DNA from 3 places in the Paenibacillus residui genome. Region 1 is predicted to be linked to each of the others. Evidence: riboswitches for the same ligand, from Rfam matches in the RefSeq annotation. Region 1 holds a riboswitch; each other region holds the start of a gene.
The links. A riboswitch is a leader RNA that binds a small molecule or an ion and turns the genes downstream of it on or off. The one in region 1 is predicted to bind thiamine pyrophosphate.
Positions count from the first base shown of each region.

Region 1 (4,212 bases):
TGATCGGCTCGGGCTTCGTGATGCAGCAGCTTCTGGGCCAGGGGATAGGCGGGCTGGATGCGGTGAAGGATCCGACGGAAATGATGCGCGAAGGCGTTGCCAACGGGCTTGCGGTGCCCGAAGCCATCGCTATGTACCTGCCGAATGATTTGGTCAAGACGCTGTCCGACATCATGGGCAGACTGACGATCATTTTCTGGAAGACGGGAATCCAGATTCTGCTCTTTCTGGCCGGACTGCAGGGAATTTCGGATTCGCTGTATGAATCGGCGAAATGCGACGGCGCCACTCCTTGGGAAATGTTCTGGAAAATTACGTTTCCGCTCATGACCCCGCTGCTGCTTCTCAACGGAATTTTCACGCTGGTGGACTCGTTCACGGACATGCGCAATAACGTTATGCGCTATATCCAGAAGGTGGCGTTCACCGATATTGAGTTCGGTTATGCCGCGGCGCTCGGCTGGATTTATTTCGTGTTCGTATTTCTGCTGATTGTGCTGATCTTCACCTTGACCCGCAAGAGCGTATTTTACGCAGGGGACAGGTAACACAGAGTGGGCGGCGCGCTTGCTTCAACGGCATGTCGGAAGCCATCCCAGTCTATGCGGCTACATGCGGAAGCATAAGGAGGAGGTTTAACGATGCAGACTGTTCGTACCCGCCCGAGTATCGGGGCAAGAATGGCTTTGGCCGCGGAAGGGATTCGCAGGTGGAAAATCGCATATCGCATCTACCGGCTGTTCATCTATCTCTTTCTGATCGGGCTGTCGTTCGTGTTCCTGTATCCGTTTCTCTTCATGATCTCGACCTCGTTCAAATCCCCGGGCGATCTGGTCGATCCGACGGTATACTGGATTCCGAAGCAGTTCAGTGTGAAGGGATATTTCGACGCCTACGCGGCTCTTAATTATTTGCCCTATCTGAAAAACACGGTCGTCCTGACGCTGCTCACCGTGACCGGCCAGATGCTGTCCTGCGCGGTAGTCGGCTACGGCTTCGCCCGCTTCCGCTTCCCGGGCAGGGAGCTGTTGTTCGCGCTCGCTATGTTTACCATGATAGTGCCTCCGCAAACGATCATCGTGCCGATGTTTATTCAATACAAGGAATTGAACTGGATCAATACGATTCTGCCCATGGTTGTGCCGAGCTTCTTCGCTAACGGACTGCGCGGGGCCTTGTTTATCTTCATCTTCCGCCAGTTTTTCCGCGGCTTGCCCCATGAGCTGGAGGATGCGGCCCGGGTGGACGGCTGCGGATCGCTGCGAACCTTCGTCCGTATCGTGCTGCCGGTTTCCATCCCGCCTTTACTCGTATCGGCGATCCTTTCAGTGGTCTGGCACTGGAACGATTTCTTCGAGCCGGCCATCTTCCTGGTCGACCGTGATAAATTTACTCTGCCGATGATGCTGCCCTTCCTCGGGCAGTCGCTGAACTCGATGTCGGGAGGGACGGCCAGCGCCAATGTGGGCCAGGCGACAACGATGGCCGGATGTGTCCTTGTCATCCTTCCAATCCTGATTCTCTATCTCGAAATTCAGCGTTACTTTATGAAGAGTATCGAACGCTCCGGAATTGTAGGATGAAAATGTTGGATGACAGTCTATTCCAGATATGTTAATATAAATTTGCTTGCAATTTAATACATTATTCAAACTACTAGGGGTGCCCTATATTCGGGCTGAGAGGAACGCAGATAGCTTCCAACTCTTATGAACCTGATCTGGTTAGTACCAGCGGAGGGAAGTAGTCACTAGGGTATTTGTATACCCTATTATTTCCGCAGACCAAGAACCGGGTTCATGAATGCCATGAATCGGTTCTTTTTTATTTATCCGATTCCCTCTCCCCCCCATGAAGAAAGGAGGTTCCTTCTCCATCCAGCCAATTTGCAGCCCATTCGGCTGAACTTGCAAGCGATTCTATGCAATTCTATTGATTTTCAACATTCAAGGAGGCGGTTCCAATGACTTTTACTCAACAATTACGGGAAACCAACCAGGATTTGTTCGAAATGATTTTCCATCATCCGTTTGTAGAAGGGATCGGCCGCGGAGATATTGCCAAAGAAGCGGTCATGCATTATGTAAAAGCCGATTTTGAATATTTGAACGCATTTATGAAAATCTATGCGATTGCCATGTCCAAGTCGGATACTCGCAGCGATATTGCCTTTTTCCATGAACAGGTAGGCTTTACCTTACACTCGGAAACCGGCCCGCATATGAATTTGTGCGACTATATCGGCGTTTCCTATAAGGAATTGCAGGGTCATCCACTCCCGCCAACTGCGGATCATTATGTGAAGCATATGATGTATCATGCCTATACCGGTTCACTCGGGGAAATCTACGCCGCTCTCTTGCCGTGCCCATGGACCTATTTGGAAATCGGCAAGGTGCTCATGGAGAAATATAAGCCTCAAGCGAACCATCCTTTTTATCGCTGGATTACTTTCTATGCCGACTCGGGAATAGAAGCACTCACCGAAACCTTGTGCAAGCGGCTCGATGCTTGTGCCGAAGAAGCCTCGGAAGCCGAGAAAAACCGGATGCGCGACGCCTTTCGAAAAAGCTGCCAGCTCGAGCTCTGCTTCTGGGAAATGTCCCTGACTTGCGAAACATGGCCCGCCGGAAACATTGGAGTGACTGCGCCATGAAGCGTGTTCCTTGTGCTCTCACCATTGCCGGAACGGACCCGACGGGCGGCGCCGGTATCCAGGCCGATCTGAAAACATTTCAAGAACTGCAGGTGTACGGAATGTCCGTCATTACTTCCGTTCTCGCGCAGAATACGACCGGAGTCCAGGATGTCGTCCATCATTCGACGGCTTTCATCGGTCGTCAACTGGATTCCGTTACAGAGGATATACCGGTTCACGCTTTTAAAACAGGCATGATTGCCAGCTTGGACATGATGGAATTGTTGACAAGGAAGATTCCGGAAATTAAAGCCCCTTATGTGCTGGACCCCGTCATGATAGCGACAAGCGGGGATGCGCTCATTGATCCGGATGCGCGCGCCTTCTTGAGGGACAGGCTCCTGCCGCTCGCCAGCATCGTCACTCCGAATATACCGGAGGCGGAGAGCTTGACCGGCGGTACGATTACAACGACAGCGGATATGGAGGAAGCGGCCGTAGCGCTCGTTAACCTGTACGGGGCCGGAGCCGCGCTTGTCAAAGGCGGACATTTACGCGGAGAAGCTGTAGATATTCTATACGACGGGGAAAAGCTGTACGCTCTGTCTGCGGATAGAATCGAGACGACCAACACGCACGGTACCGGTTGTACGTTATCGGCCGCGATTACCGCCTATTTGGCGCAGGGGCTTCCTTTATATGAGGCCGCACGTAAGGCCAAAGACTATATTACCGCGGCCATCCGCCATTCCTTGCCGCTTGGGAAAGGCAATGGCCCGACGAATCATTGGGCGCCGCGGATCGGAGGCAGCCAAGCATGAATCAGTCGATTATCGATCAAGTTCGCCGACAAGTGCCGTTTATCTATCACCTGACCAATCAGGTGGTCATGAATTTCAGCGCCAACGGGCTGCTCGCTTTCGGCGGTACGCCCGCCATGGCCAAATATATAGAAGTGGCGGAACCGCTGGCAGCGGCATCCGACGGGGTTCTGATCAATTTAGGCACACTCTCTCGCGATGAAGTGCCGGCATTGGTCAAAGCAGGTAAAGCCGCGAATCAAAAAGGGATCCCCGTCGTCCTTGATCCGGTGGCGATTGCTTGCTCGGCCTTCACTAAAGAAGCGGGGCGGGAGATACTGCAGGAGGTGAAGCTGGCCGCGGTCAAGGGCAATGCCGGGGAAATGGCTTATCTGGCCGATATTCCGTGGGAAACCCGCGGCGTCGATTCCATAGGCGGCGGCGATGCGGCGGCAGTGGCCGGGGAAGTGGCGAAGCGTTACAGCACGATAGCGGTCGTTACGGGGGAAACCGATTATATCGCGAGTGAGGACAAGCTGCTCGTTAATGAAACCGGCCATCCGCTGTTGACCAAAATAACGGGCGGCGGCTGTTTGCTAGGCTCGATTCTGGCCGCCTGCCTGACGACCGATGCCGATGCCCTGGAGCAAGCCTATACGGCCGTATCCTTCTACGGGCTGGCGGCGGAGTATGCGGCAGCCCGTCCCGAAGTACGCGGTCCCGGTACGTTCCTGCCCGCTTTTCTTGACGCTCTGTCCTACGACATTAAAGATT
Region 1 covers NZ_JBHTIU010000028.1:147,675-151,886, reverse strand. The annotation lists gene ACFQ03_RS09300 (carbohydrate ABC transporter permease) at 1-548, shown strand, start outside; gene ACFQ03_RS09295 (carbohydrate ABC transporter permease) at 642-1,583, shown strand; TPP riboswitch at 1,649-1,759, shown strand; gene tenA (thiaminase II) at 1,964-2,656, shown strand; gene thiD (bifunctional hydroxymethylpyrimidine kinase/phosphomethylpyrimidine kinase) at 2,653-3,459, shown strand; gene thiM (hydroxyethylthiazole kinase) at 3,456-4,212, shown strand, end outside.

Region 2 (4,212 bases), on a different contig from region 1:
ATATTCCTGCACCGGACGTGTATACTACCCCACAAATTATGGGCTGGATGATGGATACTTACAGCCGGATCAAGGGCTACAACTCTCCCGGAGTGATTACCGGCAAGCCTCTCATCATTGGAGGGTCCAAAGGACGGAATGAAGCTACCGCCAGAGGCTGTGTCTACACAATTATCGAAGCTCTTAAAGAGCTGGGCCGGACTCCGGAACAGACAACGGTCGCCATTCAAGGCTTCGGAAACGCCGGACGGATTGCCGCCGACCTGCTGACCGAGATGGGCTGCAAAATTGTTGCCGTAAGTGACTCCAAGGGCGGAATTTACAATCCTGAAGGACTGGATCTGAAAGAGGCTGAACGGCTGAAGGATACGGCTTCTCTTCTCGACTATGGTGCCGAGTACCATATCTCTAATGAAGATTTGCTTGCTCTGGATGTAGATATTCTTATTCCTGCGGCTTTGGAAAATGTAATTACAACGGCCAATGCCGACCGAATCCGTGCGAAAATTATCGCAGAAGCCGCTAACGGTCCGACGACCCCGGGCGCGGACAGAATTCTGAACGAAAAAGGAATCATCGTCATACCGGACATTCTGGCCAACGCCGGAGGAGTTACAGTTTCCTACTTCGAATGGGTTCAGAACCTGATGAATCATTACTGGACGGAAGAAGAAGTCAACAGCAAGCTTCAGGAGAAAATGGTTCACTCCTATCACGCAGTGCGTAATTTGGCCAAGGAGTATAATACCGACTTACGTACGGGAGCCTTCATGATTTCCTTGCTCCGCATCAAAGAAGCTATGGAAGCCAGAGGCTGGGTATAATCCCGAAATATTCGCCAACTATATATAAACGGGGCTGTCCCAAAAGCGTTCGCATAAAACGGGAACATCCAAAAATGAAGCAAAAAGGACCTCAAATCCCACTCTGAGTGGGGACGGGGTCCTTTTTTTGCAGCCAAACTCTAGGTGGGGCTTGAAAAATTATAGATCGACTTATGGTGACAACCCCGTTTCCTGTTTATCGGATGTGGATGATGGTACTCCATAGTTGCGGTTATGGGTTCTAACTGGATTTTGTACAGTTAGATTCAAGGCGGCGGCGCAAAGTGACTGAACTAGCTGGAAAAACTACATTTAAAATCAAGTTTTTTGCAGATATCGCCCATTTTGCCCAAACTACCTGTAGGATTTCCAGTTAGTTGCCGTTTGCAGCGGAAAAGGAAGCAAATTAGCTGTATAAAATCCATTTAGCCCCCCATGCCGCTGACCGCGGCACCATCAGATTGTGAAAATGGGTGGATTTTCAAGGTAGTTAGACGCCTATGCACCTGGAACTAATTTCCATGCAAAACTTATACTATCTTACATTTTGAAACCAGCGGATTCAAAGGCAGCCCCCCAAGCCCCTAACGGATCGCCTGGCGCATCTTCCCCTGCTCCTCCTTCATTTGTTGGTAAATATCTTGTCTTAAGCGGATAAAATCAGGGTCCGTTAGCAGGGACTCCTGCCGTGGGCGGGAGAAAGGAACGTCTATTTTCCTAAGCACCTTGGCGGGCCTGCTGGAAAAGAGGTAGACGGTGTCCGACAGCAGCAGCGCTTCTTCTATATTATGTGTTATGAACAGCACCGACCGTTGATGGACCTCCCAAATATCCAACAGCCAGCTCTGCATTTCCGTTCTCGTTAATGCATCCAACGCGCTGAACGGTTCATCCAGACAGATCAGCTCCTGCGGACTGAGCAGGGCCCGGAGGAAAGCCACACGCTGCTGCATCCCCCCGGACAATACATGGGGATAAGCTTTCTCGTAGCCGCCTAATCCGACTCTGGAGAGCCAGACTCTCGCTTCTTCCAGAGCCTCCCGTTTGGGCAAGCCGGCAACCTCTCTGGCGAGAATGACATTGTCCTCGATCGTCCGCCAAGGGAACAGCGCAGGCTGCTGAGGCATATAGCTTATATGTCCTTGCTGCCCGGTTACATCTTTCCCTTCCATGTTCACCCGTCCCCCCGTAGGCCGGATCAGGCCGCCGATGATGTGAAACAGGGTGCTTTTTCCACAGCCGGAGGGCCCTATAATGGAGACGAACTCCCCCTTGCGCACGGTTAAAGAGACCTCGTCCAGCACCGGAGCGGGTTTTCCTTTCGTGTTGAAAATTTGAGTAATATGGTGCAGCTCCAGTTGATTTTCCAATGCCTTGTCCTCCATTCCGTTCAAAATATGCAGAACCTCTCAAGAATCCCTTCAGCCAACCCCTCAAGGATAAACGGCAGTCGCCGTCCTTGTAGAACTGAATAAGAATTCAAAACTTATACCTGTAATTTAAAAAAAGCCCCCTTCACCGGGAGCGCGCATGCCAAAACAAAAAGCGAATCTGCTGCTTTCCTACGCTGGCATTACCCAGATCAGGTTCTGAAAGGGTCAGTATCTTTAAGGGATACAATCTCAGCCGGCCGGATTCCAGCACCCCTGGCATCTAATATCATGTTATTTATAATTTTTCCGATAGTGTCTGACGAGCTTAAGCCGCTGCCTTTGTTGGCGCAGCCCCGAAACTCAAGCGGTACTTAACCGGATGGATTCCTTGAGATTCTGCTTCGCCCAAGCTCATTCACTCTGATGACATTATAGACCCTGGTGCCGGAATTGTCCATTAGCGCCCCTTTTCTCCATGATGCTGAACAAGTAGCTCTTTTTTTCTCGGAATAGGTTTATCGATTGGCGAAATCATAGTAATATATTGGGGTAGTCCATTTTGTTTTGTAAGCCGCCTTGCGGCACGATTATACCCTGTTACAAAAAGGAGGAAGCAAGGAGACGTGACTTCCCGGGAGAAGAGATTCGGATCATTCCCTCTCTAATACTCGTATCACGTGTATCTTTGCGAAGATTATGAAAAAAGCACTAACCATTGCAGGTTCCGACAGCAGCGGAGGCGCCGGAATACAAGCCGACCTCAAGACTTTCCAGGAGCTCGGAGTCTATGGCATGACCGCTCTAACTACCATAGTCGCACAAGATCCGCATAATAATTGGTTTCATAACGTCTTCCCGATTTCCGCCGATGTTCTGGAAGCCCAATTGGAAACGATCATTTGCGGAATCGGAGTAGACGCTGCCAAAACCGGTATGCTCGGCTCCATCGAGATTATCGAGATGGCGGCCAGCAAAATCGAGAAATATCAGTTGACCAACGTCGTCGTGGACCCGGTTATGGTCTGCAAGGGGGCGGATGAGGCTCTTCATCCGGAGACGAACAACAGCCTGCGTGACGTGCTCGTTCCGAAAGCGCTGGTCGTGACGCCGAACCTGTTCGAGGCTTCCCAACTAAGCGGCTACGGCCCGATCAAATCGGTGGAGCAGATGAAAGAAGCAGCGGTGAAGATTCATTCGCTCGGAGCCAAATACGTCCTGATCAAAGGCGGCGGCAAGCTCGTCAGCGAAACCCGTGCGATCGATCTGCTGTACGATGGGGAGACCTTCGAGATTCTGGAATCGGAGAAGATCAGCACCACCTATACCCATGGCGCAGGCTGTACCTACTCATCCGCCATTACTGCTGAATTGGCCAAGGGCAAGAGCGTCCGGGAAGCCATTCACACGGCCAAGAAGTTCATTACGGCGGCCATTCGCCATTCCTTCGCCCTGAACAGCTATGTCGGCCCCACGAACCATGGCGCTTACCGCAATTACGAGGGCGGCAGCATTTAATACAGTCATATGAAGCCCGCGGCCTGTTAAAGGAAGCGGGCTCTGCTTTAGCTTCAAAAACGGAAAATTAGTATCACCTCATCCTTCTTGATGGTTTCTGATTTCCAAATAATGTGATAAAGTTTAGATGAAAACACTTAACTTCGTTCCATATCAAAGGAGGAAGAAAAAGATGGCTGAATTGGATACTACTTTACAGATGCTCAAAGATTTAACCGATGCGAATGGAGTGCCCGGCAACGAGGACGAGCCCCGTGCGGTTATGAAGAAGTACATAGAGCCCTACTCCGATGAAGTGACTGTAGATCGGCTGGGCAGCTTGATCGCCGTTAAGAAAGGGAAAACCGAAGGGCCGAAAATTATGATCGCCGGTCATCTCGATGAAATCGGATTTATGGTAACGCATATCGATGACAAGGGCTTCCTCCAGTTTCAGACGCTGGGCGGCTGGTGGGAGCAGGTTATGCTCGCCCAAAGAGTTACCGTGGTCACCCGTTCCG
Region 2 covers NZ_JBHTIU010000094.1:18,213-22,424, forward strand. The annotation lists gene ACFQ03_RS22610 (Glu/Leu/Phe/Val family dehydrogenase) at 1-824, shown strand, start outside; gene ACFQ03_RS22615 (ABC transporter ATP-binding protein) at 1,409-2,209, opposite strand; TPP riboswitch at 2,367-2,482, opposite strand; gene pdxK (pyridoxine/pyridoxal/pyridoxamine kinase) at 2,894-3,712, shown strand; gene ACFQ03_RS22625 (M42 family metallopeptidase) at 3,885-4,212, shown strand, end outside.
Region 2: another riboswitch for thiamine pyrophosphate. It lies ahead of ACFQ03_RS22615 (ABC transporter ATP-binding protein); the one in region 1 lies ahead of tenA (thiaminase II).

Region 3 (4,212 bases), on a different contig from region 1:
TTAGGTCCTACAATGGCGAGCAGTTCGCCCGGATAAAGCTCCAGGCTCAGTTCCTGCAGAACAGACTTGTCTTTGCGGGAATAGGAAAATTGATTTAGCGTCATAAGAGGGGACTTCACAGCAAGAGCTTGCTCCTGCCCACATCGGGGCGGTACGGCCCCGCTGGCTGCCGGGTCCCCCTCCACCCCGGCATCCGGACAGCGAAGCGCAGCCGCCAATTCCGCCCATCCCCGGTAGGGCTCCTGAATTCCCGCCAGCAGCTCCCGCTCCGTCAGCGGATCATGACTGCCGGCATAGATGCCTTGGGCCCGCCAATCCTTCCCCATCCTGTAGGCCGTCGGCCACCATATCCCTTCCTCCCGACTCCATTCTTCGTGATTACGGAAGAAGTCTCTCAATCCTCCCTGGTACACCAGCTTCCCCCGGCGATCCATCGCCACAGCCCGATTGGCGACCGTCATCCAGTCATCCAGCTTATGCTCGATAATTACGAGCGTCAATGAGCTTCTCTTCCGCAAACGGTCTATCATGCAGACGAATTCCCGGGTCGACAGCGGATCCAGATTGGCCGTCGGCTCATCCAGAATGAGGACGCCGGGCTCCATAGCCAGAACGCATGCCAGGGCCAGCTTCTGCTTCATTCCGCCGGAGAGCTGATGGAGCTTGGACCTTCTGCATTCCGCAAGCCCTGTCCAATTCAGTGCCCGGTCGATTCGCGCGTCCATCTCCTCCGGAGGAACCGCCAGGTTTTCCAGGCCGAAGGCCACCTCATCCTCGACAGTCACCATACAGAACTGACTCTCCGGATCCTGGAAGACCATTCCGATGCGGCGGCTAATATCCGACCGGCTGTAAGAGCTTATTTCTTGGCCCTGCAGCAGAATTGTTCCGTCAGAATGACCATCCACCGCCTCCGGATACAGGCCGTTTATACAGTAAGCGAGCGTGCTCTTGCCCGATCCGCTCGGCCCCAGCAGAAGAACCGCATCGTTCTCCGCTACTTCGAAGCTGACGTTATCGATGACCGGAGCCGACTCTTCATCGTAAGCAAACGTCCACCGGCGCACCTCCAGCAGACGGGAGTTAACCTGCAATGTCATGATGCTCTCTCTTTCTTGCGGATTTGGCAATGGCAAAGCCTCTCAGCACCCCGGTCTTGGCAAGGCCGTCCGCCACCCCTTTGCCCAACAGGCCGGCCAGAACAGCCCCGCTGATGAGGCGAAGAATGAACATGGCCGTGACGTATCCCGGGTGAAGAGCCGCATAGCCCGAGACGAAGAAGCCCCACACGAAGCTGAACACCGCCGAGCCCATTCCCGCGCAGACCAGCACCCAGGTCGAATAGCGCTGCCAGCCGGTAGCGGCAAATACAGCCTCCGCCCCGAGCCCCTGAATCATCCCCGACAGCAGCAGTCTGGGGCCGGCCACATTGCCCATCAGCAGCTCGATGGCTGCGGTAATCGTCTCGGACACGAAAGCCGCCCCCGGTTTGCGGATAATGTAAGCGGCGATGATGGATACAATGAACCAGATGCCGAAGATAAACTCGTAGCCAATCGGGCCCATCAGGCCGACCAAGACATTGCCGAATTGTAGGAAAGCCAGATAGACTACGGCAAAAACGACCGATAACGCGGCAAGCACTACCACCTCGCGAAGCTTCCAACGCTTCATTACGGCAGCCCCCTCTACACTCTGTCCGGCTTCCTGGAAGGGCTGTTCGCAGAAAGCACGGCCGTCATGGTCACATGGGAAGCGAGCTTGCTCGCATTCACGAACGATTCTTCCAAAGAGGCAAACACTTCATGGGCATCCCCGTCCAATCGGCTCGCATAGTGAACGCCGCCGCTGAAGGTTCCCCGCGCTTTGGCCCGTTCGATTTGGTCATAAATAATTTTCATATAGCCTTGGTTCCCGAGAGGATACAGGGCGAACTGGCAAGCCGTCTCGATCGAATGCTGCCGCAAACCGGCCTCATTCATCCTCTCCTCATCCTCGGACAAATAGACGTCTCCTTCACTATCGCCCGGACAGCCTATAGAGAAAGTCCCGTTCCATACGACATGCAACCCGGAGACAGCAGCCTGAATGTAAACCGCCTTGGCCACATCGAAGACATGCTCGGCCTTCCCCCGAATACAAGTGCTGATATCATCCGTGCTCATCCATACTTTAGATCGATCCACCTTCTCCAACACGCCCATAATGATTTCTACGAACCGGTCCGACATGGGATAAAGAGAGAACCGGCAGCCGACGATCCGACTGGCTCCACAACCTGTCTGTTCCATTTGCGAACACCCTCCATGTAAATGGTTTTGAGCAAATAAAAAAACTGCACCCGGGCAAGATGCAGTTTAAACACAAGGCTAAAATAACGTTGTGCAGCTACACTTCCCCACGCTAGCATTACCTAGATCGGGTCCAAAGGGATCGGACAGCGTCCGTCTCAGCCGATTACGGCACCCCTAGTGCATTTGAATGAATATGCAGTTTTTTCATTGCTTGAGTCTTATCGTAGTGGAGTGCTTCCGGTTTGTCAATTGGCCCATCGGGCCTATTTCGGTGAAACGCAGCATTCCCCCGCTATTGCAGGGGAATGCTCATTTAGCCCGATGCTGAGAACTCATAAAAACGTTATTCGGGTTATTTCACAGCGTCAAACCCGCCGCCTTCGCGAATTTGTTTCGTGTAGTTTTCGAAAATTTCTCTTCCCTTATGCTTGGTCATCAGCTCCTCCAAATACTCGGGCCACTTGTCGGCCGGCAGATCGCCGAAGACGATTTTCGCATGAGTCGAGTTCATTTCCTTCCGGTAATCGGCAATATTGATGCCGGCCGGCGGTGTCACATAAGGTCCTCCAGTGTAAGGAACCGATTTATAGCTGAGCAATTCTTCCACGATAGCGCGGTCCCGTTCCGTTTCTTTCGGATTGATGATTTCCAGTCCGATTGGACTAGTATCGGAAACCCGGGTGAAGAAATCGTAAATTTGCAGGAATTTACCGTTCTCTTCGTTGATTTTTTGGATGACGTCCGGTTTTAACGTGACCTTGTTGCCTTCTCTCGTATAGGACTCGTTCTCCAGGCCGTAATGCGTCAGCAGGAAACCTTCCGGACTGGCCAGATAATCCAGGATGGCCATCATTCTTTTCACCTTATCCGGTTCTTGCTCGGCCAGCTGCTTGGGAACAACAAAGCCGAAGGAGCCTTGCGGATCCGTCTTGATCCCTTTGGCATCAGGGAAAGGATTGAACGGAACGATATCCGCTTCCGGATTGATTTGTCTTGCCCGGCTCACCGCGCTCGTCTCCACACTCTCCAGCGCAAAATCGCGGCCACCGGCTTTAACGATTCCCGCCTTGCCTTCGATGATCTTATTGAGATGCTCCGACCCCTTATTCAAGAACCAGTTGGGATCGACAATACCTTCCGCAATAGTATCTTTGATTTCCTGCAGTACCTTGACCGTATCCGGGTGGGAACCGGCGTCCACCAGCTTTCCTTCGTCAATATACATGGAGGCGTAGAAGCCGTTCTTGACCCAATGAGGCCAATCGAATCCGACATTGGCCCCATTGCCGGAAGTGGTGAAGCCGTAGGTGTCATTTTTGCCGTTCCCGTCGGGATCGTTAAAAGTAAATTGCCGCATCGCTTCCAGCATTTCTTCATAATTGGTCGGCACCGGAAGGCCTAATTTATCCAGCCAATCCTTACGAATATACCAAGCGCTGTACGCTGTAAGATCAAATGGAGTCGGCGCCCGCAGGCCGTCGTCTACCCCTTCAATCGTATAATAGCCTTTGAATTCGTTATCGCTAATCCATTTATAGTAATTGGGCATCGCCTCTTTAGTCATGAATGGGCGCAGATCGGCCACCAGACCGTCTTTGGCGTAGGTTTGGGAATCCCTCCCGCCGACGACTGCCAAATCCGGCGGAGTATTGGAGGCGAACCTTACATTGACTTTATTGGTCGAGTCCGGTCCGGCCGCCATATGGGTGATTTTCAGATTGACATTAAATTTCTCATCGATCGTTTTCTTGACGAAATCTTTATCTTCACTTGGAAGCGACCCTCCCGTACCGGTTGGGACAAAAAACTCAATATCATACTTTTTCCCCATATCATCCGTCTTGGGTGCCTCCGAAGGCTGTGTGGATGCAGAGGCATCCGGTGACGGGTTGGCCGCCGGTGCCGGTTCCGACTTGCC
Region 3 covers NZ_JBHTIU010000108.1:13,401-17,612, reverse strand. The annotation lists gene ACFQ03_RS25100 (ABC transporter ATP-binding protein) at 1-1,100, opposite strand, end outside; gene ACFQ03_RS25095 (ECF transporter S component) at 1,084-1,674, opposite strand; gene ACFQ03_RS25090 (YkoF family thiamine/hydroxymethylpyrimidine-binding protein) at 1,689-2,291, opposite strand; TPP riboswitch at 2,379-2,480, opposite strand; gene ACFQ03_RS25085 (extracellular solute-binding protein) at 2,647-4,212, opposite strand, start outside.
Region 3: another riboswitch for thiamine pyrophosphate. It lies ahead of ACFQ03_RS25090 (YkoF family thiamine/hydroxymethylpyrimidine-binding protein); the one in region 1 lies ahead of tenA (thiaminase II).